Regions from separate parts of the Bacillus sp. JJ1122 genome, predicted to be linked through region 3. Evidence: predicted binding sites of a transcription regulator. Region 3 holds the regulator's gene; each other region holds the start of a gene.

The links. The regulator LexA, encoded in region 3, represses DNA repair genes until DNA is damaged. The targets are predictions, from matches to a motif close to CGAACATATGTTCG.
Region 1: the regulator LexA is predicted to act here: its motif matches at 3,767-3,780, upstream of pcrA (DNA helicase PcrA).
Region 2: the regulator LexA is predicted to act here: its motif matches at 4,765-4,778, upstream of recA (recombinase RecA).
Region 4: the regulator LexA is predicted to act here: its motif matches at 5,901-5,914, upstream of V7201_RS19330 (YolD-like family protein).

What each region holds. Positions count from the first base shown of each region.
Region 1 covers NZ_JBALQL010000032.1:18,725-26,272, forward strand. Annotated here, with positions in the region: gene V7201_RS18370 (adenine deaminase C-terminal domain-containing protein) at 1-1,148, shown strand, start outside; gene V7201_RS18375 (DUF3048 domain-containing protein) at 1,212-2,255, shown strand; gene V7201_RS18380 (YerC/YecD family TrpR-related protein) at 2,330-2,647, shown strand; gene V7201_RS18385 (heptaprenylglyceryl phosphate synthase) at 2,960-3,649, shown strand; gene pcrA (DNA helicase PcrA) at 3,797-6,019, shown strand; gene ligA (NAD-dependent DNA ligase LigA) at 6,101-7,548, shown strand, end outside.
Region 2 covers NZ_JBALQL010000001.1:191,795-199,342, reverse strand. Annotated here, with positions in the region: gene ymfI (elongation factor P 5-aminopentanone reductase) at 1-265, shown strand, start outside; gene V7201_RS01000 (DUF3243 domain-containing protein) at 369-626, shown strand; gene V7201_RS00995 (DUF3388 domain-containing protein) at 920-1,711, shown strand; gene V7201_RS00990 (helix-turn-helix domain-containing protein) at 1,732-2,616, shown strand; gene pgsA (CDP-diacylglycerol--glycerol-3-phosphate 3-phosphatidyltransferase) at 2,774-3,352, shown strand; gene V7201_RS00980 (competence/damage-inducible protein A) at 3,378-4,628, shown strand; gene recA (recombinase RecA) at 4,894-5,934, shown strand; gene V7201_RS00970 (YufK family protein) at 6,514-7,071, opposite strand; gene V7201_RS00965 (hypothetical protein) at 7,223-7,441, opposite strand.
Region 3 covers NZ_JBALQL010000024.1:25,558-33,105, reverse strand. Annotated here, with positions in the region: gene V7201_RS14360 (DUF402 domain-containing protein) at 1-415, shown strand, start outside; gene V7201_RS14355 (hypothetical protein) at 448-756, shown strand; gene V7201_RS14350 (DJ-1/PfpI family protein) at 772-1,311, shown strand; gene V7201_RS14345 (GNAT family N-acetyltransferase) at 1,752-2,177, shown strand; gene V7201_RS14340 (ATP-dependent DNA helicase) at 2,555-4,486, shown strand; gene V7201_RS14335 (hypothetical protein) at 4,559-4,780, opposite strand; gene V7201_RS14330 (DUF3934 family protein) at 5,011-5,157, shown strand; gene lexA (transcriptional repressor LexA) at 5,279-5,902, opposite strand; gene yneA (cell division suppressor protein YneA) at 6,056-6,373, shown strand; gene V7201_RS14315 (YneB family resolvase-like protein) at 6,402-7,064, shown strand; gene V7201_RS14310 (DUF896 domain-containing protein) at 7,126-7,359, shown strand.
Region 4 covers NZ_JBALQL010000036.1:117-7,664, reverse strand. Annotated here, with positions in the region: gene V7201_RS19370 (SRPBCC family protein) at 112-552, shown strand; gene V7201_RS19365 (GNAT family N-acetyltransferase) at 660-1,151, opposite strand; gene clpP (ATP-dependent Clp endopeptidase proteolytic subunit ClpP) at 1,356-1,934, opposite strand; gene V7201_RS19355 (sigma-70 family RNA polymerase sigma factor) at 1,956-2,648, opposite strand; gene V7201_RS19350 (DMT family transporter) at 2,906-3,814, opposite strand; gene V7201_RS19345 (hypothetical protein) at 3,962-4,243, opposite strand; gene V7201_RS19340 (NUDIX hydrolase) at 4,529-4,915, opposite strand; gene V7201_RS19335 (GNAT family N-acetyltransferase) at 4,942-5,412, opposite strand; gene V7201_RS19330 (YolD-like family protein) at 5,521-5,859, opposite strand; gene V7201_RS19325 (hypothetical protein) at 6,025-6,393, opposite strand; gene V7201_RS19320 (hypothetical protein) at 6,717-7,262, shown strand; partial or broken gene V7201_RS19315 (hypothetical protein) at 7,427-7,548, opposite strand, start outside.

The DNA.
Region 1 (7,548 bases), on a different contig from region 3:
AAACGAAACGCCTCCATAAGAAAATCGAAGGCCATTTCCCGGGCGCATCCGAAAAAACGCTTGCAAAAATGATGCTGTTTGGCGCGGATTGCGACCATGAGGCGATGACTGGTGAAGAAGTAAGAAGAAGGCTTATGCAGGGCTATATGGTGTCACTCCGCCATTCTTCGATCCGGCCGGATTTGCCGAAGCTGCTGGATGAGATTCACGAGCTTGATATAGCGGTTTATGACCGATTCATGATGACAACGGATGGTGCGTCAACAGCCTTTTACGAAAATGGCGTGATGGATGAATTAATCCGGATTGCCATCGATAGAGGTGTTCCGGTCATTGACGCTTACAATATGGCGACAATCAATGTGGCGCGGTATTATAATTTCGAGCATTTGCACGGCAACATTGCGACAGGCCGCATTGCGAACATCAACTTTTTAAGTGATGAGCGTGAACCTGCTCCGGTTTCCGTGCTGGCAAAAGGCCAGTGGGTGAGACGTCACGGAGAGGCAATCGAAGCGGCAAGCGAGCTGGATTGGTCAGAATTAGGATTCGAGCCGTTAAAAATCGATTGGGAGCTGACGTTAGATGATATGCAATTCTCGATGCCATTTGGCATTAAGATGGAGAATTCGGTCATTACAAAACCTTATTCCATCTCAATTGATGTGTCAGGTGATGAATTAGCTTCAAGTCATGATGAGTGCTTTTTCATGCTGATCGACCGGAATGGCGAGTGGCGGATCAATACGATTTTAAAAGGCTTTGCGACTGATTTGCAGGGACTGGCGAGTTCATTCTCCAACACAGGTGACATTATCCTCATCGGCAAAAATAAGCAGGATATGATGGCTGCTTTTAACCGAATGAAGGAGCTTGGCGGCGGAATTGTTGCATGCGAGAATGGGGTGCCTGTACGGGAAATTCCGTTAAGGCTGCAGGGCATCATGTCCAGTCATCCTGTAGGTGAATTGATGGCCGAAGAAAAGAAGCTGCTTGAGTATTTGAAGGAAAAAGGGTATAAATTCGCAGACCCGATTTATTCACTGTTATTCTTCTCATCAACGCATTTGCCATACATCAGAATCACGCAGCGGGGCATCTATGATGTCATGAAAAAAACGGTACTCTTTCCAACGATAATGCGTTAAAATATAAAAGTGCATCAAGACATTTACAGCCATGAGAACAGGGAGTTCACAGGGGTGGCGAGAATGATGAAAAAATGGATCGCTGTAACAGCGGCTTTGATGATCCTTCTAGCCGGGTGCAGCAGTAAAGAGACAAAGACAGATAAAGATGCAGCGAAACAACATAAAGAAAAAGAAGTTGAAGACGTTGTCAAAGAAGCAGAAAAGCTGCCATATCAGTTCCCGCTGACGGGAATTGGCACAAAAGAAGAGCCAGCTGGCAGAGCCATTGCGGTTGTGGTGAATAACCACCCGAAAGCAAGGCCGCAGTCGGGTCTCAATGAAGCGGATCTCATCTATGAGGTTTTAGCTGAAGGGGAAGTAACAAGGCTGGTTGCAATATACCAAAGTGAACACCCTGAGAAGGTGGGACCCATCCGAAGTGCGAGGGAGTATTTTATCGACCTGGCTTTAGGATATGACAGCTTTTTTGTGGCCCATGGCTACAGTCCTGAAGCGAAGGAAATGCTCGATCGCGGGGATATCGACAACATCAACGGCATTCAGTATGACGGTACTCTTTTTAAGAGGGCAAGTTTCCGCAAGGCCCCGCACAATTCATATATCACTTATGAGAATATGATAAAAGGTGCAGAAAAAAGAAACTACGATATGAATGCGGCACCGGATTCTGCAGTTTTTTTAAGCAAGGAAGAATTCGACGAGCTTGAAGGTGCAGAGGCTAAGGATATCATGGTATCTTACGGGACGCCAGCTTTCGATTTGATTTATGAATACGATGCTGAGATCGGGAAGTATCACCGTTTTTCAGGGAATGAAGAAAGTGCTGATCTCGATTCGAAGGAACCAGTGCTGATTGATAATCTTCTGGTCGTGCAGATGGATCACAAAATTGTAGATTCAGCTGGACGCAGGGATGTTGATTTGGAATCAGGCGGTACGGGTTATCTGTTCCAAAAAGGCAAAGTCAATGAGATACAATGGAAAAATGAAGCTGGCAGGATTATCCCTTATAAGGATGGGGAAAAAGCTGGTTTCGTTCCCGGGAAAACATGGATTAACATCGTCCCATCAATCAGCGATGTCTCATTCGACTCTGAACAATAAGGCGATGTTCGCGGAGTAAAAACTAAGCGGAAACAGTCATAATAAAAATTAGAGTATATAAGGGGTATGACTATATGCAAATTGATAAATTAAGAGGTAAAGAATTAGATCAACTTTTCAAAGCGATTTTATCGCTAAAAGATCTGGACGAAGCGTATCGTTTCTTCGATGACTTGGCGACTGTGAACGAAATCCAGTCACTGGCACAGCGACTTGAAGTTGCCCGCATGCTCCGTGAGGGCAAGACCTACCATAAAATCGAGACAGATACAGGTGCAAGCACAGCAACAATCTCAAGGGTCAAGCGCTGCTTGAACTATGGCAACGATGCATATGAAATGGCATTGGATCGTTTGAAGGAAGAAGAGAATGCTGCCAAGGAACAGGCTTAGTATCTGGGGTTTGAAAAACTAAACGATTACAGGAACCGGAGTCCAGTGTGGCTTCGGTTTTTTTGTTTGTGTTAGAGGCTGCTAGTTAGGAATATATCAGAACAGAAAGTGAAAAACGATTTGGAGTTAAGGACAATGAAAAAGTTGGGAACAAAGGACTTCAAGTAAGGAGTAGAACACGAAAGGAAGGTCGAAAAGTTCTCATCCTAGATAATCTGTTAAATTCCCCTTTAACCTGATGTTTCCTTTTTGTCTGGAGGGAACAAATGCTATAATGGTGGAATGGAAATATAGAATGGGGGCAATTCAAGGATGTACGATGTTCGCGAGTGGCGACATGTGTTTAAACTCGATCCAAATAAAGAAATAACTGATGAAGAACTTGATAGAATTTGCGAGTCTGGAACCGACGCGATCATGGTAGGAGGGACCGATGGTGTCACTCTTGAAGGCGTCCTTGATTTAATGTCCCGAGTCCGCCGTTACACGGTTCCATGCATTCTAGAAGTTTCTACTATAGATTCGATCACACCGGGATTCGATTTTTACTTTATCCCGACAGTACTCAATAGCGGCAATCCGCAGTGGATTACCGGGATGCATCACGAAGCAGTGAAGGAATACGGCGACTTGATGGATTGGGACGAGGTTATGATGGAAGGCTATTGCATCCTGAATCCAGAATGCAAGGCTGCTAAACTAACCGAGGCCAAGACAGAAATGGACGTTGAAGATGTCAGAGCCTATGCGATGATGGCAGAAAAAATGTTCAGCCTGCCAATCTTCTATTTAGAATACAGCGGGACCTATGGCGATCCCGAAATCGTCAAAGCAGCAAAAGGAGCACTCGAAAAGACCGTTCTCTTTTACGGAGGCGGAATCGAAACAGTACAGCAGGCAGCCGAAATGGCCGCTTACTCAGACGTAATCGTCGTAGGAAATGTAGTCTACAGCAACCTCGAAGAAGCACTAAAAACCGTTTCCGCCGCTTCAGTGCGTTAAAGCGATGGGGGTCAGACCCCCGGTGCGGTGATGCGGTGAAGTGGTGGGGGTCAGACCCCCAGTGAGGCAGTGCGTTAATGTGTGTGTTTGTCTGGAAATAGATTTTGATATAAAATAAGAACAAATGTTTGTATGGTGGTGAGGAATGTGCAATTTTTGACGGATAAATTATTGAATGGTTTGAACCCGGAGCAGCAGAAGGCTGTCAAGACATTGGACGGGCCGTTATTGTTGATGGCTGGTGCGGGCAGTGGCAAGACGAGGGTTTTGACGCACAGGATTGCGTATTTAATGGTGGAAAAAGGAGTAAACCCTTATAACATCCTAGCGATTACGTTCACGAATAAAGCAGCGCGTGAAATGCGCGAGAGGATTCATAAGATGATGGGCGGCGCTGCAGATGATATCTGGATTTCAACGTTCCACTCCATGTGCGTGCGTATTTTGCGCCGGGACATCGATCGTCTTGGCTTCAACCGCAACTTCACGATCCTCGATTCGACGGACCAGCAGTCAGTTATTAAATCGATTCTGAAAGACAAGAACATGGACCCGAAGAAATTCGATCCGCGTGCGATTCTTGGAACAATCAGCTCGGCGAAAAACGAACTGATTACACCGGAGGAATACGCGAAAACGGCTGGTGATTACTTCTCGCAAAAGGTCAGCGATGTGTATGAAGAATACCAGCGCAGGCTCCGTAAAAACAATGCGCTCGATTTTGATGACTTGATCATGTCGACGATTACGCTGTTCATCCGTGTGCCGGAAGTGCTTGAATACTATCAGCGCAAGTTCCAGTATATTCACGTCGATGAGTACCAGGATACGAACAGGGCGCAATATATGCTTGTAAAATTACTTGCGCAACGCTTCCAGAATCTATGTGTAGTTGGTGACTCGGACCAGTCGATCTATCGCTGGCGAGGAGCTGACATCGCAAACATCCTATCATTCGAAAAGGATTACCCGAATGCGTCTGTCATCTTACTTGAGCAAAACTACCGCTCTACAAAAAAGATTCTTTTAGCAGCTAATATGGTCATCCAGAACAATATGAACCGTAAGCCGAAGAACCTCTGGACGGAAAACGCAGAAGGCAACAAAATCATGTATTATCGTGCAGACAGCGAGCAGGGTGAAGCCCAGTTTGTCATCGGTAAAATTCAGGAGCTCCTGAGGAACGGACGCAAGCTTTCTGATATTGCGATTTTATACAGAACGAATGCCCAGTCCCGTGTAATCGAGGAATCATTCCTGAAGTCAAACATCGATTACAACATTGTCGGCGGCATCAAGTTCTATGACAGAAAAGAAATCAAGGATGTCCTTGCGTACCTTCGTTTGATTTCAAATCCTGATGATGATATCAGTTTGCAGAGGGTCATCAATGTGCCGAAGCGCGCAATCGGCTCAACTTCAATCGATAAAATCGCCAACTTCGCAACGATGCATGACCTATCGATGTACCAGGCGCTTGATACCATTGAGATGATCGGCCTCAGCCCGAAAGCGGAAAAGGCGGCCATCGAATTCCGTAATCTGATCCGTAACTACACACAGCAGCAGGAATATCTTTCTGTAACGGAGCTAGTAGAGGAAGTTCTTGATAAGACCGGATACCGAGACATGCTGAAGGCGGAAAAATCGATTGAGTCTCAAAGTCGTCTTGAGAACCTGGATGAATTTTTAACCGTAACAAACAGCTTTGAAGAAAGCAGTGAAGATAAATCTCTTGTCGCATTCCTGACTGATTTGGCGCTAGTCGCTGACATTGACCGTCTCGATGATGACGGCCAGAAGAAGACGGATGTTGTCACACTGATGACGCTCCACTCCGCGAAGGGTCTTGAGTTTCCAGTCGTCTTCTTGATTGGCTTGGAAGAGGGTGTATTCCCGCACAGCCGTTCTTTGATGGAAGAGATGGAGATGGAGGAAGAGCGCCGTCTGGCATATGTCGGAATTACACGTGCAGAAGAAGAACTGTTCATCACGAATGCCCAGATGCGTACCTTGTTTGGCCGTACAAATATGAACCCGGAATCAAGGTTCATTAAGGAAATCCCGGCTGAATTGGTCGAAGATGCTGCCCCGAAACCGAAGAGATCTACACCAGTAAGCGGCGGCAGACCAGCAGCAAGACCGGCAATCCCACAGCGTGGTGCAGTTGCCCGTCCAGTTGCAGCCTCAAGCGGCGGCGGGGAAATCGGATGGAAGGTTGGAGACAAAGCGCAGCACGGCAAGTGGGGAACAGGCACAGTTGTCAGCGTAAAAGGATCCGGCGAAGGAATGGAGCTAGATATCGCGTTCCCAAGCCCAACAGGAATCAAACGACTGCTGGCAAAATTCGCGCCGATTCAAAAGGCGTAAACGACTGCTTGTAAAATTTGCTCCAATCCAAAAAGCGTAATCATCATTAAATTTAACGCTATTTATGAAAGGGCTGGATTTATGGATTTTCAGAGCGCTGAAAACAAAGCTAAGGATTTGCAGAACCTGCTTAATCAATATAGTTATGAATATCATGTCCTCGACCAGCCGTCGGTTCCTGATGCTGAATACGACCGCTTGTTACGAGAGTTGATCGAAATTGAAGAGCAATTCCCCGAATTGCAGACCCCTGATTCACCAACACTGCGTGTCGGCGGCGAGGTTTTAACGATGTTCAATAAAGTGCAGCATGCCACGCCAATGTTAAGCCTGGGCAACGCGTTTGATGAACAGGATCTACGTGATTTCGATCGCCGAGTCCGCCAGGGTGTTGGCGAAAATGTTGCCTATGTTTGCGAGCTGAAAATCGATGGGCTTGCTGTTTCGCTCATTTATGAAGACGGTATGTTTATCCGTGGGGCGACACGGGGGGATGGAACGACGGGTGAGGATATTACGTCTAATCTTAGGACAATCCGCTCCTTGCCGATCCGCCTGAAGGATCCTGTTTCGCTGGAGGTTCGTGGTGAAGCATTCATGCCAAAGAAGTCCTTTGAAAAATTGAACAAGGCGAGACTTGAGAGGGAAGAGGAACCATTCGCGAATCCTCGCAATGCGGCTGCAGGCTCACTGCGCCAGCTTGATCCTAAAATTGCTGCTTCACGGAGCCTTGATGTATTTCTTTATGGTATTGCTGATCTCGGCAATACAGGAATCGAGTCTCACAGCGAAGGTCTGGATTACCTTGAAAAGCTGGGCTTCAAGACAAATAAAGAACGACGCAAGGTTGCTGACATTGAAGGTGTCATTGAATATGTAAACGGATGGGTCGAAAAGCGACCGAATCTTCCGTATGATATTGATGGCATCGTCATTAAAGTCGATTCGTTTGATCAGCAGGCAGAGCTTGGTACCACCGCGAAAAGCCCTCGCTGGGCCATCGCTTTCAAGTTCCCGGCTGAAGAAGTCGTCACAACTTTGAAGGATATTGAATTGAGTGTTGGACGCACAGGGGTTGTTACTCCTACTGCCATTTTAGAGCCTGTTCAGGTTGCGGGTACGACGGTTGGACGAGCATCGTTGCACAATGAAGATCTGATCCGTGAAAAGGATATTAAAATCGGCGATAAAGTGGTCGTGAAAAAAGCCGGGGACATCATTCCGGAGGTTGTGAACGTTCTTGCAGAGCAACGGACTGGCGATGAAATTGAATTCCATATGCCGACCCATTGCCCTGAATGCGAAAGCGAGCTTGTCAGGATTGAAGGGGAAGTCGCACTTCGCTGCATCAATCCTAAGTGCCCGGCGCAAATCAGGGAAGGCTTGATCCATTTTGTTTCCCGCGATGCGATGAACATCGACGGACTGGGCGAAAGAGTGGTCAGCCAGCTGTTTGCTGAACAGCTGATCAAGGACGTTGCCGATATTTACAAACTGACTCGCGAGCAGCTGCTTGCACTCGAGCGGAT
Region 2 (7,548 bases), on a different contig from region 3:
AGCACAGATTTCTTTTGCAAAAGCATTGAGCAAAGAGCTGGCACCCTCCGGTATCAGAGTGAACGCTGTTGCCCCAGGAGTGATTTCAACCCCAATGCTGAGTGACTTTACAGCAGATGAGATTGATGCTATAGCAGATGAAATTCCAGCCGGAAGACTCGGAGTACCCCGTGAAGTGGCAGAGAGTGTTGAATTCCTGCTCTCAGAAAAGTCCTCTTACATAACAGGCCAAGTGCTCGCTGTTAATGGAGGATGGCACACATAAAAAGATTTTGTGACAAATTTTCAAAAGGTCCAGCTTGATGAATAATAAACGTCTTACGTATGCAAAATAACCTTGTACTATTTTAGACAAGGAGGTTGTCAATATGTCCGTACTGGATAATTGGAATCAATGGAAGGATTTCTTGGGAGACCGTCTTAATCAGGCTGACGACCAAGGCATGAACAAAGAAGTCATGGGCGACCTTGCCTACCAAATAGGGGACTATCTTGCTAAGAATGTGGATCCTAAAAATGAGCAAGAAAGAGTTCTTTCAGATCTTTGGTCAGTAGCAAGCCCTGATGAACAGCATGCTATTGCTACGATGATGGTAAAGTTAGTACAAAACAACGGAACCAAGTAATATATGCTTGGCATTGAGAGAGGGGAGAATGAGTTCCTCTCTTTTTTTATTGGCGCTGAGGAAGCACATGGACAGTTTGCTAACATCAGCCTGCCTTACTAAGGAGATGCTCATGTTAGGTTGTAACAAGTTACGGGACGTTATGGTGACAATCCAAACAAAAGGCACATAACCTTTTAAAATCTGGCTTGTTTTTCCTTTCATCTTCAACAAAAATCATATATTATAGAAGCTAGATAATTCATGTCAAAATGTGTCGCATAAAAATATCAAAATAGCAGAGGAGGACAATGATGGAGAAAAAAGAATGGTACTTGGAATATGAGATTGTAATCAACCGTCCGGGACTGCTTGGCGATATTTCTTCTTTGCTTGGGATGCTGTCAATAAACATTGTTACGATCAATGGGGTCGATGAAGGTAGACGTGGGCTGTTAATGCTTGCTAAAGACGATGACCAAATTGAGCGATTAGAGTCAATTTTAAATACAATGGATACAATAAGAGTGATCAAGATCCGACAACCAAAGCTGCGCGACCGAATGGCCGTCAGACATGGACGATATATCCAGCGGGATGCGGATGATAAAAAAACATTCCGTTTTGTAAGGAGTGAGCTTGGACTCCTCGTCGATTTTATGGCAGAATTGTTTAAGCAGGACGGACATAAGCTTATAGGGATTCGTGGGATGCCGCGAGTTGGCAAAACGGAATCTGTTGTTGCTTCAAGCGTCTGCGCGAATAAAAGATGGCTATTTGTTTCTTCTACCCTGTTGAAACAAACCATTCGCAATCAATTGATTGAAGATGAATACAATGCTGAAAACTTATTTATCATTGACGGGATTGTTTCTACAAGAAGGGCTAATGAACGTCATTGGCAGCTGGTCAGGGAAATCATGCGGCTTCCAGCGGTAAAAGTAGTGGAACATCCGGATATTTTCGTGCAAAATACGGAATACACATTGGATGATTTTGATTATATTATTGAGCTTCGCAATGATCCGAACGAAGAAATTGTTTACGATATGGTACAGAAAAACCACATGTTTACTGATTCTGATTTTGGAGGATTTGATTTTTAACAGTATTGGAAGGTGTTATCGTGACTGAGTTAGGAAATATTTTAAAAGAAGCACGTGAAGCAAGGGGCCTCAGCCTGGACGAGTTGCAGTCCATCACGAAAATACAAAAGCGCTACCTAATTGGCATAGAAGACGGGAATTATTCTATGATGCCAGGTAAATTTTATGTCCGCGCCTTTATCAAACAGTATGCCGAAGCAGTAGGGCTGGACCCAGATCCGTTGTTCGAGCAGTATAAAAACGAGATTCCCAATACATACAATGAAGAGCTCCCTGAGCAGCTTTCCCGGGTTCAGTCGAGGAAAAGCCTTTCACCAGACACCTCTAAAATCTTGGATGTACTTCCCAAAATTTTAATTGGTGTATTTATAATCGGTGCAATCGCATTAATCTGGTATTTGATTGTCCAGAATGCTGGTGATGATGCGAAAGAACCCGCAACAACTGAAAAAGGGAAACCTGCGTTAGAAGAATCAGAAAAAATTTCTGATGAGGGCAACGGTACTGATGAAGGGGATTCATCTGGTGACGTCGAGGAAGAGCCTGCAGATGAGGAAACAGCACCAGAAGAAACGCCTGCACAGGAACTAACTATGGTCTCTAACAGTGGGAGCAATACAACTTATGAAGTGAAGAATACAGATAAATTTGTTGTGAAGATCGTTTCATTAGGACAGACATGGGTTGGGGTTTCAAATGGGACAGGCAAGGCTGTTTTCCAGGAAACACTGGTAAAAGGAAAGAATGAGAATAAATCAGTGGATTTATCAAATGAAACGCAAGCAATTATTAATGTCGGATATGCGCCAGATACGGAAATTTATGTGAATGACCAAAAGCTGGAGTATGCTGTTTCCCCGCAAGAAGACATGACACAGAAAATCATCATTAATTTTGTGAAATAATTCTTATTGAACCTAAAGTAAGTTTGAACCGCCCGTATGGACTTATGTTTATACGGGCTAAAATTATAATGGATAGTAATTATAACTACATATTGCATACTAAAGTGGAATGCAGTTATCTGTAATTTGCTACTTTTCATCTTGGAGGATAAAGAATATGAACTTGCCTAATAAAATTACGATTTCACGGATTTTTCTTATTCCGTTATTTCTAATCGTGATGATTGTACCTTTTTCGTGGGGAGAAATTTCTCTGCTTGGTACAACAATGCCAGTTACCCATCTAATTGGTGCACTTATTTATATTTTTGCATCAGTGACTGACTGGGTAGACGGTTATTTAGCCAGAAAGCACAACCTTGTCACGAACCTGGGGAAATTTTTGGACCCGCTGGCAGATAAGCTGCTTGTCTCTTCTGCGCTTATTGTATTAGTAGAACTTGGCTATGCTGCTGCATGGATCGTCATCGTGATCATCAGCAGGGAGTTTGCCGTTACTGGCCTTCGCCTTCTCCTCGCAGGGGGCGGTGAGGTTGTAGCAGCTAAAATGCCTGGCAAAATAAAGATGTGGGCTCAAACTGTCGCCATCTCTGCGTTGCTGTTGCACAATATCATATTCGAAGCGTTTTCTATTCCATTTGCAGACATCGCTTTATGGGTAGCGATGTTCTTTACAATTTGGTCTGGATGGGACTATTTTTCGAAAAATAAGGATATTTTCAAGAACTCAAAATAATGGCAGCCACTGGGGGATTATGGAGATGAATGCTGAAATTATTGCGGTAGGATCTGAATTGTTATTGGGGCAAATCGTCAATACAAATGCTAGATTTCTGTCAAGGCAACTAGCTGACCTCGGCATAAATGTTTTCTTTCATACTGTTGTTGGGGATAATCCCGAGAGGCTGAAGCAAGCCGTAAAAGTAGCACAAGAACGTGCCGAATTCATCCTGTTCACCGGAGGTCTAGGACCTACCAAAGATGATCTTACAAAAGATACGATTGCTGCACAGCTTGGGAAGCAGCTTGTAATGGATGAGGAAGCAATGGTATCAATTGAGCATTATTTTAAAAAGACAAACAGGGAAATGACAGAAAACAACCGAAGGCAAGCACTAGTGATAGACGGATCGATTATTTTGAATAATGATTATGGAATGGCTCCAGGAATGTTTCTGACAACTGAGAATCACAAATATATGCTTCTCCCTGGTCCTCCATCCGAGATGGAACCAATGTTCACTAAATATGGACAGGAAGCGATTTCCGGCATGTTTGGCAGGCAGGCAAAAATTGAGTCAAGGGTGCTCCGTTTCTTTGGAATTGGCGAGGCGGCACTCGAAGCTAAAATTGAGGATCTAATCGATGCCCAAAGCAATCCAACGATTGCACCTTTAGCCGGGGACAGCGAAGTGACATTAAGGCTCACTGCAAGAGATGATTCCTCTGAAACAGCTCAGACGCTCATTGACAGAGTTGAAGCTGATATCATGGCACGTGTTGGCGAATTTTTTTATGGTTATGACGAAACTTCACTTATGGCTGAACTTTCGAAGCTTCTAAAGGAAAAAGATTTGACTTTAACAGCAGCTGAGAGTCTGACTGGAGGTATGTTCCAGCAGGAACTCACTTCTATTCCTGGGGTGAGCAGAATTTTTAAAGGTGGAATCGTTTGCTACTCAAATGAGGCCAAAATCGGATTAGTGAACGTCCCGCCAAAGACCATCGAAACTTTTGGTGCCGTAAGCAGCGAATGTGCAAAGGAACTTGCAGTTAATGCAGCTTTACTCCTAAACGCAGACATAGGAATCAGTTTTACGGGCGTTGCAGGTCCAGATGAATTAGAAGGCCGCCCTGCAGGAACTGTATATATTGGGATATCGATAAAGGGCCAGCCAGCACATGCCGAAAAACTTCAGCTTGGCGGATCCAGGAAAGCAATCAGAACGCGTGCAGTAAAGTATGGCTGTTTTTTATTGCTTAATAGATTGGCAGGAACACGGAAGCGATGAGCTCCGTGTTTTTTTGTTAGCGTGAAATAGACAGATTCTTTTTGGAAATGGTGTTTTCAGTGGATTGGCAATTTGAAAATTAGTAAAAAAGGATATAGAAAATCAGTTTTGCCTAATTGATGCTGATGAAAAAAAACGAATAAATGTTCGACTTTTTGATGGACAAACTGCTATGAAAAAGGTATAGTAATAGTAGGAATTAAATAAGAGATTTGCGGGCAGGCAGAATGCCAGTTCGTTTTTTATATAAAAGGAGGAAAATTGAGTGAGTGATCGTCAAGCTGCATTAGATATGGCGTTAAAGCAAATTGAGAAACAATTTGGTAAAGGCTCAGTTATGAAATTGGGAGAGAAGACTGACACTAAGATTTCAACTTCTCCAAGTGGCTCGCTCGCATTGGATGTTGCTTTAGGAATAGGCGGATATCCTCGCGGACGTGTTATCGAAATATACGGACCAGAAAGTTCAGGTAAAACAACAGTTGCGCTTCATGCTATTGCAGAAGTACAGGCTAACGGCGGGCAAGCTGCGTTTATCGATGCAGAACATGCTCTTGATCCTGTATATGCTCAAAAGCTTGGTGTAAATATTGATGAACTTCTTCTTTCACAGCCAGATACGGGTGAACAGGCTTTGGAAATTGCTGAAGCACTTGTTCGAAGCGGAGCAATTGATATTATCGTTATTGACTCTGTTGCTGCACTTGTACCAAAGGCTGAAATTGAAGGGGAAATGGGTGATTCCCACGTAGGTCTTCAAGCTCGTTTGATGTCTCAGGCTTTGCGTAAGCTGTCTGGTGCTATCAATAAATCTAAGACTCTTGCCATTTTCATTAACCAGATTCGTGAAAAAGTCGGTGTAATGTTCGGTAACCCTGAAACAACACCTGGTGGACGCGCATTGAAGTTCTATTCAAGTGTACGTCTGGAAGTTCGTCGTGCTGAAACATTGAAGCAGGGCAATGATATGGTAGGTAACAAAACAAAGATTAAAGTTGTTAAGAACAAGGTTGCTCCTCCGTTCCGTACAGCTGAAGTTGATATCATGTACGGCGAAGGAATCTCTAAAGAGGGCGAGATCATCGATATCGGCTCTGAACTCGATATCGTTCAAAAGAGCGGTTCATGGTATTCTTATAATGAAGAACGTCTTGGACAAGGAAGAGAAAACGCGAAGATTTTCCTTAAAGAGAACCCATCCATCCGCCTTGAAATCCAGCAGAAGATTCGGAATCACTATGGCCTTGATGGAGAATTTACCGTAACTGAAAGTGAAGAAGACCAGGAAGAACTTGAACTGGATTAAAAATCTAGCTTAAATATTAAAACAAGGTCTCCTGTAACCAGGAGGCCTTGTTTGGTTTGTTTTTTAGGCTCTATTAAAGCTAGTTTTAAAGACTGTTGATTGGACTGGAAGGCGATTGCCTCCAGCGAAAATGCTAATGCATTTCAATTGTGCGTGGGCAGATTCGGGGAAGCAAATCAGTATACTGCGGGCTCAGCGCCAGCCCCGCGGAACGCAAAACGCCTGGAATGAAAATCAACAGCCTTGTTTCACAGAGCCTTTTTATTAGAAAACCTTTGACTTTGTAATGATTCATTGATGATGTTCGTATAGGTATGAGAATGAATAGGCGGAGTATTTCCGGCTAATGTACATGAGGAAGCTTACGAAGCAAAGATAAACGGAAGAATTCCGGTTATCGGCTCTAAATAAGCCAGTATCCAGACATTTGGATCATATAAGCGAAAAAACTCCGCTTATTTTTAAGGAAAAATGGGTGTTTCCCAATTTAAACGGAATTTTTCCGGTTATTCTTCTGACACCGTTCAGTTTTAGGGCCTCTTATGATAAAAAAACTGATTCTATAGTCGAATCAGCTCACTAAATAGGCAAACTTGCCATTATGCTGTTATACACTTTTACCGCGAGATAAATGATACCAAGCAGCATGGTACTCCAAAGGATGACCTGGAAGAAAACGGTCCCTATGACCCCGGTGATAGATAAATTAGGGCTTATTTTATAGACAAAATAAATAAAGTAGATCAATGTTGCCGCTGCAAAAATAACGCCGATTCCTATGAAGCTGTAAATGCTGAAAAGGGAAACCACCCCAGCTCCAAAATAGACGGTTGCACCACTGCGTATCATTTTAAGGCTCTCACCTTCATGATCCTTTGAAAAAAATAGCAGGCTTACCTCATTGATCGTATCGGCAATCAGCTTCATGGCTGCAAAAACCATGAAGTACATGACCATCAGCAGTGCCAGAAGAGAAAGTTTGATTCCTGTTTCCGAAAAAAACTCCAGCATGCCTTCATAAATCCCGGCGTTTTTCAGGAGTGCCACTAGCTCCATTTCTGTGCGGACCGAGAGCGACAAACTGAACAAAACAATGGCGAGCAGCGGAAAATAGCTTGTTAAATACGGATTTTTCATGATAGCCTCTTCACTCAATTCTTTCTTATTCCTACTTGGATATTATGAAAGAAAAGTATGCTTCCGGCAACAAAAAGAAAAAGCCCCTTACTCAAGGAACTTAAAAGATTTGAAACTTTATTCATCTTCATCCGTATTAAAAGGTTGAAGGCTACTTAGGTAAAATCCTGACGTATTCCCTCGACCCAAATGGTACATATGTTTTTGCTGTTTCAACCTCGTCCATATCTGTTTGCTGAATCCGCAGTACACCAGATTCTGCACCAGTTCCTTGTTTTGACAACTCCTTGTCTTCCCGGTTATCCAGGATGAAGAATCCCGTAAACAAACTAAGGAATATCCCAACGCATATAACAAGTTTCCGGGCCATGGTTATCCCCCCTATTCCCTGTTAGTATGCAAACAGTTTTGCATTTTTATACAGCAATTTTGGCGAGTCCTTGATTATTAAGGGCCATGGCATGCATCTCCCTCATT
Region 3 (7,548 bases):
CGTCCAATATGGAGAGAAAAAAGTATGCATTGTAGATGATGGTTATACCTGGCTGCAGCATTTCCCGCAGGATGAGCAATTTTCTATTACAACTATGTTCGATTCGGATGGAGAAATAGTTCAATGGTATATCGATATCTGTTATCAAATTGGAATCGAAAATGGAAGGCCATGGTTGGATGATCTGTTTTTAGATATTGTTGTATTACCAACTGGGGAAATTTTTCTAATAGACGAAGATGAATTAGAAGAGGCGCTTGTTAAGAGAATGATTGATCTACCTTTATATGAACTAGCTCGTTCGAAGTCAGAAGCTATTACCAGAATGATTGAGGTAAATAAATTTCATCTACTTGAATTAACAAAGATCCATAAAGTGCATTTGCAAAGATTGATAGAAAAACAGAATGTATAGTCGGTTCACATTGACCTACATTGGAGGATCAAATGTTTATTAAAGTTTATACATACCACGTAATACCTGAAAGAGAGCAGGATTTTTTAGAAATACAAGCACAGGTTGAAAATGTATATTCACGGTATGTAGAAAAACAATCACTTTTTTTAAAAAGTAAAGATGGCAATACGAAGTGGAGGGAAATCCAGATCTATAAGGATGAGACGAGTTATAATGAGAGCATCAAAATCATTGATCAGCAAAAAGAAATCATTGATCTATACACCAGGTTTATGGAGGTGATTATTTCAAAGGAAGAATTAATTGAAGAAAATTATGAGCAAATATTAATTACGTAAGTAAGGAGTGATATTTTGAAAAAAACTGCCGTATTATTATATCCGCAGTTCAGCGAATATGAATTGAGTGTAGCGTTATCCATTCTGATGCAAGGAGAAAAGCCTGTCAAAACTGTTAGCTTAGATAAGTCGCCAATAAAAGGTGAGTCGGGTTTGACTTGTATACCAGATATGTCCTTTGAAGACTTGAATTTGGATGAGATTGATAGTCTTTTATTGCCTGGATGCATGGATATTTTTTCGCTGGAAAATAAAGAGAAATATAGCGAGTTTGTCAAGCAAGCTTCAAAGGGAGAATTGGTGATTGCGAGTATTTCGAGCTCTCCAATGCTTTTAGCAGAAGCGGGTGTACTCGTAGGACGAAAGTACACTGTTGGCCTCATGAAAGAGTCCATGGAGGAGTCAGGTGTATTCGAAATGGAAAATTACTCAGATGAGCTAGTCGTTCAGGACGGAAACATTATTACTGCACGCGGAAGAGGCTTCATCCGATTTGGCTGTTGTTTAGGTAATGCCTTAGGTCTGGCATTTAATGAGAGATGGTACAGGGAATAACTAATGAGTCTTTAGCAGCAAAAGAGACCTTTAATCATTTTTCGATATTTAGAATTGAATCGGAACTGCTATAGGACAAGCAATTTGATGGAAAGACAATCAGGCGCACGATAATATTTACGATGATTGGTTTCTCGATAAACTCAAGATCAATACCAATAAGATAAGTGAAATCCGGATCAAGTGATCTTTTGTAACGGTTTTTTTAAAGAGCAACAAGGGCGATTCCAATCAGCGGGTTTTCCTCTACCTGCAAAATAACAATTATATCTAATAATGCCAGGACCATGTCAGCTGCAAGTTCCTTTATGGAATCATCCATTCGTCAATCTCCTCCAATCCTGGCTAGCCTATCTTGTGTCGTCCTTTCGTTGCCTGTGTTTAAATGAAGGAATATTTGCATCAAATCCCAGAAAATATTGCAAAAAGGTGTGATCCGAATGGAAAATATAAAGGAATTGACCAATAAGGAACAGTTAATTGAAGCATACCCAGTTATGAAACAGTTGAGGACTGACTTGACAGAGGACATGTATTTTGAACTGCTTACTCAAATGATAGAGGAAGGGTATCATTTGTTCGCATTGTATGATGAAGAAAAACTAGTCTCTTTGGCTGGACTTAGCTGGAGGACAAATTTTTACAATAAAAAACACATATATATTTATGACCTTATTACAGATGCTTCTGGTCGGTCCAGAGGTTATGGTGAAAGGCTGCTAACATTTATCCATGACTGGGGGAAAGAAAATGGAGCTGAATTTGTCGCTTTGGAGTCAGGCATTCAGCGAAAGGATGCTCACCGGTTTTATGAAGAGAAATTAAACTATGATAAGTGGTGCTATTCATTTAGGAAGACATTGTAGCAAGGGTTTTATGGATTAATGGATAAAAAGTGCTTAAAGGCACTTAAAGGCACTTTTCCCCCCCCACTTTCTATGAAATAGCGTTAAATGTACTGATTTTGTTTTTCAATTATTTATTATTTCTCTCTTAAACTAGTTCTTGTTTCGGGAATTTTCTTCTGTAAACTCCTTATACTACTGTCTTTCGTTGTCTCCGTGAATTCATAAAAAATAATCCACATTCATTTTAGCAGTATATTCCGTATGTTGAATCGAGGATTTGAAAAAAGATAAATTTTGTTTCATCTTTTGAGCGAAATGTTTATTTTTCTGTTATGATAAAAGCTGGCTTTTTTGTGCCAAGAATGAAAATGCGTATTTTTTGAGGAGAAGAATGCATGACTAATACACTGCCATTTACCATTACCAAGGATGATACCTTTTTTGATTTATTAGGTGATTATATTGGTGATGTTTTTTATGATATTTTGCCTGAAAAAGGCTATGAACTGCGTGATGAACAAATTTACATGGCTTTCCAGGTAGAGCAGGCTTTTAAAAATAAGGGAATTATTTTTGCTGAAGCTGGAGTGGGGACAGGCAAAACATTCGTTTATTTAATATATGCTATCCTTTATGCCCGTTATATGAGAAAGCCGGCGATCATCTCATGTTCAGATGAAACACTTATTGAACAGCTTGTTAAAGAAGGCGGAGATATTGAAAAGCTTGAGAAAGCACTTGGCCTGAATGTCGATGTTCGTTTGGCAAAAGCCAGAGAAAATTACGTCTGTGTAAAGAAGCTGGACAATCTTTCAAATACAACGAATGAAAAAGAGATTCTCGATGTTCATGACCAGCTGCCTGACTTCATTTTTGATGAAGGGATATCCATGAATTCATTCAGCCGTTACGGTGATCGTAAGGAATATCCATGGGTTTCGAATGAAAAATGGTCAATGATGGCTTGGGATCCACTGCAACAGTGCTCCACTTGTGAATGGCGCCATCGTTGCGGCCAAACCTTAAATCGTGATTACTACCGTCATGCTGGCGATTTAATTATTTGTTCACATGACTTTTATATGGAACATGTTTGGACAAAAGAGTCTCGTAAAAGGGAAGGGCAAATGCCGCTTCTGCCTGAAGCGAGCACAGTCATTTTTGATGAGGGTCACCTGCTTGAGTTTGCAGCACAAAAAGGACTTACTTATCGGTTTAACTCCCAAACGCTGACGACCGTCCTTACAGGATATATGCATCAGGATGTTAGGGAAGAGTCGCTTTATTTAATCGAAGATATTTTAGAGCTTCACGATGCTTGGTTCGATCTGCTTGTTGATAACTCAGTGGCAGTAGAAGGATCTAATCGTAAAGAAGTACCGCTTCTTGCTAGTATCAGGAAAACTGCTGAAACCCTTGAGAAAAAGGTAAGTGATTTAATGGATCAGCTCGTTTTTGATGCTGAATTATTCGTCATTGATGATTACCATTTGAAAATCATGGAAGAGTATTTGGAGTTCTTTGCATATGGTTTAGGAATTTTCCTTAAAAATGATGAAGGGATCTTCTGGCTTGAGGAGAATGAGGTTCAAACGTCATTGGTAATTATGCCGCGATTAGTAGAAGAAATTTTGAAGAAGGAAGTCTTCTCGCAAAATATTCCTTTTGTTTTTTCTTCGGCTACATTATCACAGGCTGGGGACTTTAGTTATATTGCTAAAAGCCTTGGTATTGAACAGTTTTCTTCATTTACAGTGGCGTCTCCCTTTGATTACGAAGAGCAGATGAAGATGGATGGACATATTCAGACAGATGAAACGAATAAATGGGAGCAGATTGGGGCCGACTTATTAAGCCAAAACGGAAAATCTCTTGTGTTATTTTCCTCCTCTCAGGAAATGGAACGATTTAGGACATGGGCTGGTCATCAACAATGGCCATTTTCCCTTCTTTTTGAGGGAGACAGAGAAATAAGTGAAACCGTAAAGGTCTTCCAAAGCGAGCAAACAACAGTACTATGTTCTTATAGCCTGTGGGAAGGTTTGGACGTTCCAGGAGAATCATTAATGCAGGTGATTATTTCATCCTTGCCGTTCCCTCCTCATGATCCTGTTTTCCAGGCAAAACGGAAACATGCAGCGAACGCTTCTGCAGAGATAGATCTTCCATATATGCTGCTGCGTTTAAGGCAGGGAATGGGCCGATTGATTAGGAGCAGCCAGGATTCTGGCATTGTGCACCTGTGGTTAACAGCGGAGCAAAAGGAAGCCTATTTAAATGAAATCGTAAAAGTTCTTCCTGTTCAGAACGTAAACTGGCACGAATAATATCACAATGAAAAAGAATCCCGGAAGAAGAATATCACCGGGATTCTTTTCAGCTAATTAGGTGGAGTTAAATTAAAACAAGCATCCACATCTTCTGTGGCGGCGGTGATCGCGATCGTCACGATCATCACGATCACGATCATCCTGAATTCCTTCTAAGTCCTCGATAATACAACGGCGAACTGCACGGCAAAGATCATCAAAGTCAATTGTTGCTTTTACTTGGTTACGGTCCCTATCCCGGTTAGGGAAAAAAACATTAGAAACATCGTTGTTATTTCGGTTGCATCCCATTTGTTTCAACTCCTTCCTTTGTTGATACAATATGTTATGTAATCAAGGACAAGATGCTAGGGGTTCTGCCTACTTTATCGCAAAATGTGCTACTCTCACAGGGAGAGACCTTATATTTTAAGTAAAAAGTATACCTGAAGAGGCATTGGGACATAAAATCGTTGTAGCGGACAATAGTAATAAATACATGCAGCATAAATACGGGAATTAGAATGAAGGAGTGTATAAAAATGAGTAAAGCGAAGAGTAAAGGCGGAACAGGCCGAGGTACAGGTAAAAAGGGATGGAACAGATGGCAATCAAGCGCGAATAAAGCTAAAAGCGCCAAGCCTTATAAGAGTAAAGGTGTAAAACATCAGGATAAAACAGAAGAATAATGAAGAGGCTAATCTGCAATTGACAGGATTTATGGAGAATCAGAAGTTGCCATTATTGGAAAAACACCTCATTTTAATAGATTCATATTAAAAAAAGCAAGCGGAATGCCGCTTGCTTTTTTTAATGCATATGACGGTATACTCCGATCACTTTGCCCAGGATTGAAACGTTCCGGAGAATAATAGGATCCATGGATGAGTTTTCTGGCTGAAGCCTGAAATAATCCTTTTCCTTGAAGAACCGCTTAACTGTTGCTTCGTCTTCTTCTGTCATCGCAACAACGATATCCCCATTATTGGCTGTTTTCTGCTGCTTAACGATGACATAATCGCCATCAAGGATACCGGCTTCAATCATACTGTCTCCCATGATTTCAAGCATGAACACTTGCTCATCATGAGGGACTAGACGATCAGGAAGAGGGAAGTACTCTTCAACATTTTCGATTGCCGTAATCGGCATACCCGCAGTTACTTTACCAACGACCGGTACGTTGACAACATTATATTTAGGGATACGGCTATCATCTTCTATTTCAAGGATTTCGATAGCACGCGGCTTTGTAGGATCGCGTCTGATCAAGCCCTTGCTTTCAAGTCTAGCTAAATGTCCATGGACAGTGGAGCTGGAGGCAAGGCCAACCGCTTCGCCAATTTCGCGTACGGATGGTGGATATCCTTTTTTCTTGACTTCACCTTTAATGAACTCAAATATGTCTTGTTGCCGTTTCGATAACTTCGTCATATTCACGCACCTCGTATAATTTCTTGTCCTTATTATACCATGTACTATATTGAGATACAAACATAAGTTCGAATATTTAGTTGACAGGAAACAAATGTTCGTTTTATAATAAAATCAAATAAACGAACATACATTCGCTAAGAGGTGCTGAACATGAAAAAACTTTGGGAAAACTATTCCTATGCCATCATCCTGCTTGCTGTCAGCTTGATTTTTTCGCTTGTGGCGAAAGCTCATTTAAATAATACCGACGATGCTTACATAACTGTTACTATAGAAGAAGGGCAATCGTTATGGGAGATTGCCGAAACATATGCAGATGAACATAATCTTTCAGAAAACGAGTTCGTTAGCTGGGTTCAGAAAAAAAATGGAATAGCAGGCGAAGTAATCTATCCTGGCGATGAACTTGTCATCCCTGTGATGGCTGAACAATTAGAGCCTACACAGATTGCAGGAGCAGAAAGATAAATTAAGCAAAGCGAAATAAGGTGACATCATGAAAGCAATTATTTATTGCCGCGTAAGTACGACTAAAGAAACACAGGAAACCTCATTGACGAGGCAGGAGGAGGAACTGATCCGCCTTGCTGACAGCTGCGGCTTCGAGGTAGAAAGAATCATTAAGGAACAGGCAAGCGGATATGATCTTGAAAGAGAAGGTATATTGGAACTTCTCGAACTTATAAAAGATAAAACAATCGGAGCTCTTTTGATTCAGGATGAAACCCGTCTTGGCAGAGGAAATGCTAAGGTCGCCATTCTACACTGCGTATTAAAAGAAGAAATTAAGCTATACAGTATTTCGCACAATGGTGAGCTTCAGCTTTCAGAATCAGATTCGATGGTGCTTCAAATTGTGAGCATGGTCGAAGAATATCAAAGAAAAATCCACAATATAAAAATTAAAAGAGGGATGCAGAGGGCTATTGAGCACGGATATAAGCCTCAGCGGAACTTGAAAAATCAAGGTGATCATTCTGGGAGAGAACGGAAAGATATGCCAATCGAAGAGATTGTCAAGCTCAGGAATAATGGTCTTACCTTTGCCGAGATTGCAGCAACATTAAGAGGATTTGGATTCAATGTTTCAAAAGCAACTGTTAATCGCAGATACCTGGAATACATAGAGTCTATCGATGAGGAATCTCCTTCCTTGTAAAAATCGCCTGTTTCTAGTAACATGACTGTTAACGTAACTTTTTTACAAAGGAGCTTTACCAATGCTATCTAGTGATAAAATTGCCAGAATTAATGAATTGGCACGAAAAGCAAAAGCATCAAAGTTGACTGACGAAGAGGCAAAGGAACAAACGAAGCTTCGTGCAGAATATCTGCAATCCTTTCGTTCTTCCATGCTTAATACATTAAAAGGTGTAACCATTGTTGATCCAGCTGGGAATGATGTTACTCCTGGTAAGTTAAAAGAATTTCAAAATAAAAATAAGCTTCATTAATAGAGGTCATTCAAAGGGATACATATTATTTGTATCCTTTTTCTTTTTTAAAGGCAGTAAGAACAGTATGTTAAACAGTGTAACTGTGTGGGTTCTGTTACATAACTTTAAGGCATTTGTGTCAAAATAAATAACTATACGGCCTTTTCTGTCTCCTTCAGGCACAATTTGTTGTATAATAATTATTCT
Region 4 (7,548 bases), on a different contig from region 3:
AGGTTTTCAAAAAGGCATGCGATGATCATCTTATTGCAATGGTAGGTTCCAAGCTTATATTAATGGTAAAATGAAAAAAATGTTAAATATTTAGAAGGAGTGAAAATAATTATGGATACTCAAATTACTACAAAAATGAAAATTTCAAAGCCCGCTCATGAGGTATATGAAGCATTTGTAAACCCTGTAAAGATGGCTAATTTCTGGTTTTCATCCGGAACAGGAAGAATGGAACCAGGAAAGACGATAATCTGGAGGTATGATGAATACAATGCAGAAGGTTCCGTCCATGTGTTGGAGGTCGAAGAAAATAAGAAAATCGTGTTTTCATGGGGAGCAGAAAATCAAGAAACAATTGTTACAATCACACTGAAAGAGATGGACGATACGAGTACCATTGTTGAAGTGATCGAATCTGGTTTGATAGCAGATGATCCTGAAATAGTAAATAAAATGATCCAGCAAAAAGAAGGTTGGGTCTATATGCTAACTTGTTTAAAAGGATATTTGGAAAATGGCATGAGTAATTTAAGAGCATCATTGGTGCATTAAGAAGGAAAATGACTAGGGTATTACTTCTTGGCAATACAAAGAGAAAATAATACCCTTTTTGTGACACCTTTTTGCGTTACGATAACAAATCAAAATCAATTGACTTTCTAAATAAATGTTTCATAGGATACTGCATATTCCTTAAAACCATTTCTCGCGTATAATTTTTTCGCATGATCATTCCATGAATAGGCATGTAATTTAATTCTATTAATCCCTTTATCTTTCATCCAATTTACCGTCTCGTCTAATAGTCTTTGTCCCAGACCATGTCCTCTAGCGGCATCCTCCAAAAATAGTTCATCAAAAAGACCCATCCTGCCTGTTCCATTATCTGCTGCTTCATTTTCTTCAAAAATTCTGCCTAAGGCATATCCAACGGGTGTTCCTTCTAATTCTGCAATTAAGATTAGCGTATCGTCATTTCTACTATTAAATGTTTCATATGCATTCTGTTTTATTGTATTAATAACGCTTTCATAATTATCGTATGTACATTCGTTTGAATGGTTATTTCGATTGAAGTTGCTTAATTTAACTGCATACTCGATAAAAATATCTCTGTCACTATCTACGGCTTGCCTGATCTCTACTTTCATTCACTTTCCTCCGTTTTAAGCTAGTTCGTTACTTCTCAGGATTTTCCTATACAATGATTTCCCAAATTATGTTTTATTAAGATCTCTAGTATGACACTCATCCTGATGGCTACAATTCCATTTTAATGGATTTAGAGATTAAATGTAAAAAAATGAGCCGTTGAACAGCTCATTTTTTTACAGGGATGCTATACGACTCAGCAACTATTTCGAGATGATTTTATCAATAATCCCGTATTCAAGGGCTTCCTGTGCACTCATGAAATAATCACGGTCCGTGTCTTTCGCAATTTTTTCAATGTGCTGCCCTGTTCGATCAGAGATGATGGAGTTTATATGCTCACGAAGCTTGAGAATTCTCCGTGCCGAGATTTCGATTTCTGTGGCCTGCCCCCTAGCTCCGCCAAGCGGCTGATGAATCATGATTTCACTGTTTGGCAGGGCGTATCGCTTTCCCTTTGTACCTGCGAGCAAAAGCATCGCTCCAAATGAGGCTGCCATTCCAATGCAAATCGTACTGATATCAGGCTTGATATATTCCATCGTATCAAAGATGGCGAATCCAGCTGAAGTTGAACCTCCAGGACTGTTGATATAAATCGAAATATCCTTTTCAGGATTATCCGCTTCAAGGAATAACAGCTGAGCGATGACACTGTTCGCTACCTGATCATTAATTTCATCACCAAGCATGATGATGCGGTCTTTTAAAAGTCGAGAATAAATGTCGTAAGACCTTTCTCCCCTGTTTGACTGCTCGATAACATATGGAATTGTACCCATGATATTTCCTCCCTTTTCTGATTAGGCTGCCATTTTGAAAGAAGAGAGAGCAGAACTTGAATGCATGACCATAGCCATTTTTGGAGCAGCAAAAAGAGATGGGATTTCACGTATATTTTCTAACAGGACCTCAGGATCTTGTGCTTGAAGAGATTCGCTCAACAGGCTTGAAAGGAGCTTTTCTTCCCCTTCATCCTGTAACGAGTCCACATCACGAAGAGTTCCTTCTTTTTCAAGCCGTTTTCTCGCACGATGCAGCGATCCTTTAACTGCCATTTCAGTCATCCCCAGCAAACCTGCAATCTCCGCTGATTGAAATCGGAATGCTTCCTTAAGGATGAAAATAACTGACTGCTTAGGTGTCATTTTTTCCATTAACAGCTCAACCGTTTCTGCCGCGCTGTTCTGTTTGAAAGCAGCCTCTTGCCCTGAAAAATCTTCTGGAATCCCTGGTACCTCATGCTTCCGCTTTCTAATCGTGTCCACCCAGTGATGGTAAGCAATTTTTTTCAGCAAGGCAGAATTAATTTGGGATGATTCATAGTGCTTAATTGCCTTAATGATCGTTTCTTGAAACAGATCATCTCCATCCCAGCCATTTTGAGCCAGGAATTGACAATACTGCTGCAGGCGGGGATAAAACTGAGTTATCTCGCTGTTTCCCCTTGTCTCCTCCTGTATATCAACGGCCTCCAAACGCTTTTTGGTTTGCATTCTGTTCACTCCTTTAAACCTCTCTGATCCTTAAACGAATGAAGGGAGAGAAAAAGATACGCCCTGAAAAATTTTTTTCAAATAACAAGAAAAAGTTATAATCCTACTTCCTTTTCAAGCATTATATGAGAAAATACACAGATTTGATGTTATGTATAATTTTTACCTCATTCACATTGCTGAGCTGTTTATTAGATTGCCCGAACCACTTTACCACTCTAAAGCACTGGGGGTCTGACCCCCAGCGCGGTGGTGTGCTAAAGGACTTCTTTTTTCTTTTGTTCTTTGTCCAATGCTTCATCCTGATTTACCTTGGATTTTTTAAATGTCCAATTAACAAGGAAGATCCCTATAAAAATGAGTGTTCCTCCGGCGTAGACATACCAATTCACCACTTCATCAAGAAGCATCCAGCCTGTGAGGACACCGAAAAAAGGTGCAAGGAATAGAAATGCACTTGTCTTTCCAGGGTCTCCTTCGTTGATTAGGTAAAACCATATCGCAAATTGAACAATCGACGCCATAATGGCGAGCCATAAGATAATCGATACCGACATTAGATTAATAGACAGCTTGGGTGCTTCAATTGTTATTCCCATTATTAATAAAATGCTGCCGCCAAATAGCATCTGATAAGCCGTTAACACCCAGACATTAAATTGGCTGCCCCATTGTTTGATCAGTATCGTCGCAATCGACCAGGATACTGCTGCACCTAACCCAAGGAGCGTGCCAGAAGTCAGCTGCAGATGAAATCCCAATGTGACAAAAACGCCAATAAAGCCGATAATCGCACCTAGCCATTGCATGAATCTGTAACGTATTCCCAGAAACGCTGTACCCATAATGACAACAATCAGTGGATTGCTAAAAGTGAGAATGGAAGACTCTCCAGCGGTTATTGTTCGTAAGCTTAGAAAAATGCATCCCATTACACCAGTTGTTTGGAACATACCAATTATGAATACCTTTGCCCACTCAGTAAAATTTACTGGCAGCTGTTTTTTCCTGACCAGCACTGACATAATCAAACCAGCCAAAGTGAATCTTAAGCCGACCAGCAATAACGGGGATACATATGTTAAGCCGATTTTTCCCACGGTAAAAGAAGATCCCATAAGAAAGGTCGTTACTACAACAAGGACTCCAAAAAGTACTGGATGAATGGTCCTGTTAAAACTAGAATCTGACAATGTAAAATCCCCTCCCTAACTCGTTGTCAGTATCTCTCTATATTCTTCTTTTTGCAAAAGATATCCTTTATTAGGGAGAGATTCGGAAGCTAGATCATTAAAGACCGTGCTCATTCCCCTTTAGAATTCTTCATTTCGAAACGCTTTTATTTGAGTCTTTAAAGAGGCATACACTCCAACTGCTGCGTTTCCGTAGAAAAACCCCATGAATATACCTGCCCAAAGATTATTTGGATGAGCAATGAAAATGGAGATGATAAATCCTATTAGATTAGCCAGCGCCGGAACTAATGGTTTACGGATATGCATTAAGATTTTAAGAAGCTGAGTCGCTAAAATGATTACTGGCACCGCTACAACTGCATCCCAAAAATTTGTATGGATAATAGGAAATGCTTCCATTATTGCACCTCAACCTTGTTGTTATTTTACTAAGTGATGAGCCTTGAAGCACCATGATCTCTTATTGCATCGCTTCACTTATTTTATTATGTGCTTTTCTATGAAAAATCTTCTCTATTCATAAAAAAAGACATTCCCAAAAAGGAAATGCCTTTTAAAAAACATATGGATATTACATTAACCACTTAGAAGTATTCCAAACTGAAGAGGAAAAATGCAGGAAGCACGAGCCACGAATGAAATCCCGTACTACATGTTCCATCCATGAACACTATAATTCTAACTTTAATCGATCGCTTCCACCCGGTTTTCCTGCTCCTGGAATAGTTCCAATAATGGAATAATGAAACCATCAAATTTATCAACATCATTAAGAGATATCCATGAAACGGCAAGTAAATCGTCATTGTCTTCAATCGTTTGATCGTAGCCAAGTTCCCCGCCGATAATTTCCGCTATAAAGGTATATTTGAATTCATCTTTATTAAGGAGCCTTATTACAACAGCATCATAGCCCGTTTCCTCTTTTACCTCTCGGATACATGCTTCTTCTGGAGCCTCATTCCCTTCCATACCACCACCTGGAAAATTCCAGACAATCCGTCCACTTGATACGTATTGTTTGACCATTAAAAGTTTGCTATCGCGAATTATTAGAGCCTGAGAGACCATGCTCTTCACCCACTTACCAATATTTTTTACAAGCTATTAACTTTAACAAAATAGTCCATAACCTTCTCGGTCTCTATCATTTCATCCGTTTCAACGAAGCCGAGTTTTTTATAAAATTGAATAGCACCTGCGTTTTCCGGGACTACTGAAAGACGGACCCTTTGACAATCAGGATGCTCAGAAATAATCATTTCAATGATTTTTTCCATCGCGAGCCTTCCATACCCTTTGCCCTGGTAATCTTCCCCAATCATATACCTTGGTACCCAGTGCCGATCATAGTCTTCATTTTCTGGAATATACTCAACAGCAGCCAACCCTACTACCGTATCACCATCACAAATAGCATACGGTGTGAATTTGGGATCTACATAAGCCCAGGCAATCGTAGCCAAATTCCTTGCGACAAATTTCTTTTGATCCTCAGATACTTCCAGTCTCGCACAGGCTCTGATATTATCCTGAGTAACTGGCATGATTTTAATATTTATACTCATCTCTCTAGCCCCCGTTCTTCCTTCCTAAAATAATTCGCTAAAAAGTCGATTTCCCCTTTTTCCGCACAGATTCCTTTCATATCCACTTTCAGAAATGTGCTACCTTAGTCATTCAATCACCTCAACCCCAACAATATCCGTAAACTTTATGGACATTGCTGTCCCGTCTTTGCTAACCAACCGGACCTCTTTTTTTATAGGGTCAAGATAATGGACCAATCCTTGTTCTACTTGTGTAAATCCGTCCTCCCACTTCGAAAGAACTACAGGGTATGTATACTCCATCGCGTAACAAATGCGGTTTTCCAGCTCTTCGATTTCATACTCGTCCAGTAATGGTTTAGCCTGGCGAAGTTCATCGCGAGCAAGTTCTCGCAATAATGCCCGGTGTTCAGGTGCAAAATGTGCAGGTAAAAACTTCAGCAATCCTCTGTCACGTATTCTCATATGTATCAATCCCTTCAACTGCCTTCGCTGTTATTATAACCCGAACAAACGTTCTTAAACTATTTATTTTTGGGTTATTAATTAGACAAATGAAAGAATGAATGTAAAAATTAAACAACTTTTTAATGTAAATACAAAAGACCAGCTAAATAGCCGGTCTCCAAATCAAGCAATTACCTCGTGATATTTAAAATAAGTCGATAATTTGGATTCAACATGAGATTTCCAGTCATCAAGCGGAACATCCAAGTCCTGTAACACCTTATAAGCATGAACCCATGCACTCATTTCGGCCGTTATTCGGTAAGACCAGTCATTCAACCATAAATCATAGTTAAGTTCACCATTAACAAAGTCTATTAGATGCCCGATTTCATGGGCAAAGGCATAAATATTTTCCAGAGTCGTTGATAATGGAATCGTAATGGACATGTTAGGATTAAAATTAATTTTTTTCTTAGAATCGAGAATCACCTTGCAGTTCAACTTTTCCGCCTCTTCTACTAAACGTAAAAAAGTGCCATATGTCACCATACCTTTTCCCCTTTTGCCTAATAGTTTTTCTCTCTATTATATACATTTTCATAAAAAGGTATACCGCTTTTTCTTAATTTTCTGAAAAGATGTTCTTCTGATAATGCTGCCCTCATGATCTGCGATCCACTAGAACATGATTACAATTGGAAAAAATCGCTGTAAGTGCCTGTACATGTTTTAATGTCAGGAAAAAATGACAGGAAAATTCCTGCAAATATGTCCTAAAAGTTGTATGAGTAACTTCGTGTATAAGAAGTTTTTATAACTAAGGTAATCATTGCAGATAATAATGTAAGTATGTTTTCTAGAAAGTTTAGGAGGTGGTAATCATCAAAATACTAAAATTCCCCGTTTTGTGTATTATTTATACTTTCTCAATTTCCTGCGGAGTTAAAGCTAACTACACAAGCGAAGAATTCCAAAAGTCATTTTTCAATATTGGCTACAAAGAGGTTTACGACGCATTACAAGAAAGTAATGAGCATTTCAAACGGAATATTGCTTTGCCAGTGCAAATGCCTCCCATTGAATTCACACACAGTTTTGGAAGGCTTAATGATTTGGATGGTGACACTAACGATGAGTTTGAAATTGAATACAGACATATAAATAATCCCAAAAATCACTATATGATTTGGGTTAAACCAGTAAAGCACGGTTTACCAATTAGAAAGGAGCATATTGATCAAACCTTCGAACTTAAAGATGGAACCAAAGCGAGTTATAGTACCAAAATCGCAAGAAGGTTTAATTTACTGGTATTCGAAAAGAATGGTTGGCAGTATGTTTTAAACATTAATAAAGCTATATCTGACCAAGTAACACCAGAAATTTTAGTAGAAATAGCTAACTCAGTAAATCCATAATCAGAACCACGTTAATAAGCATCGGTTTTAATGACCGATGCTTTTGTTTGCTGTTTCCAATGTTAAATTAACTGATAAATGTGTAGTTCTTGATGGTGAAAAACTAAGTTTTCCTTCCGATAATTGAACGAGCCCCTTAAAATCTTTTCGCGGTTTTTTAAAGTTTAAAAGGAATCAAAAACCGATCTCACCAGAAACCTGAACAGGAGAAACAACAGACGAAACGGAAGAATAATCAATTCCGGTATCCAGAACAGGACATCACTTACAAAATCCCATAGTCCAT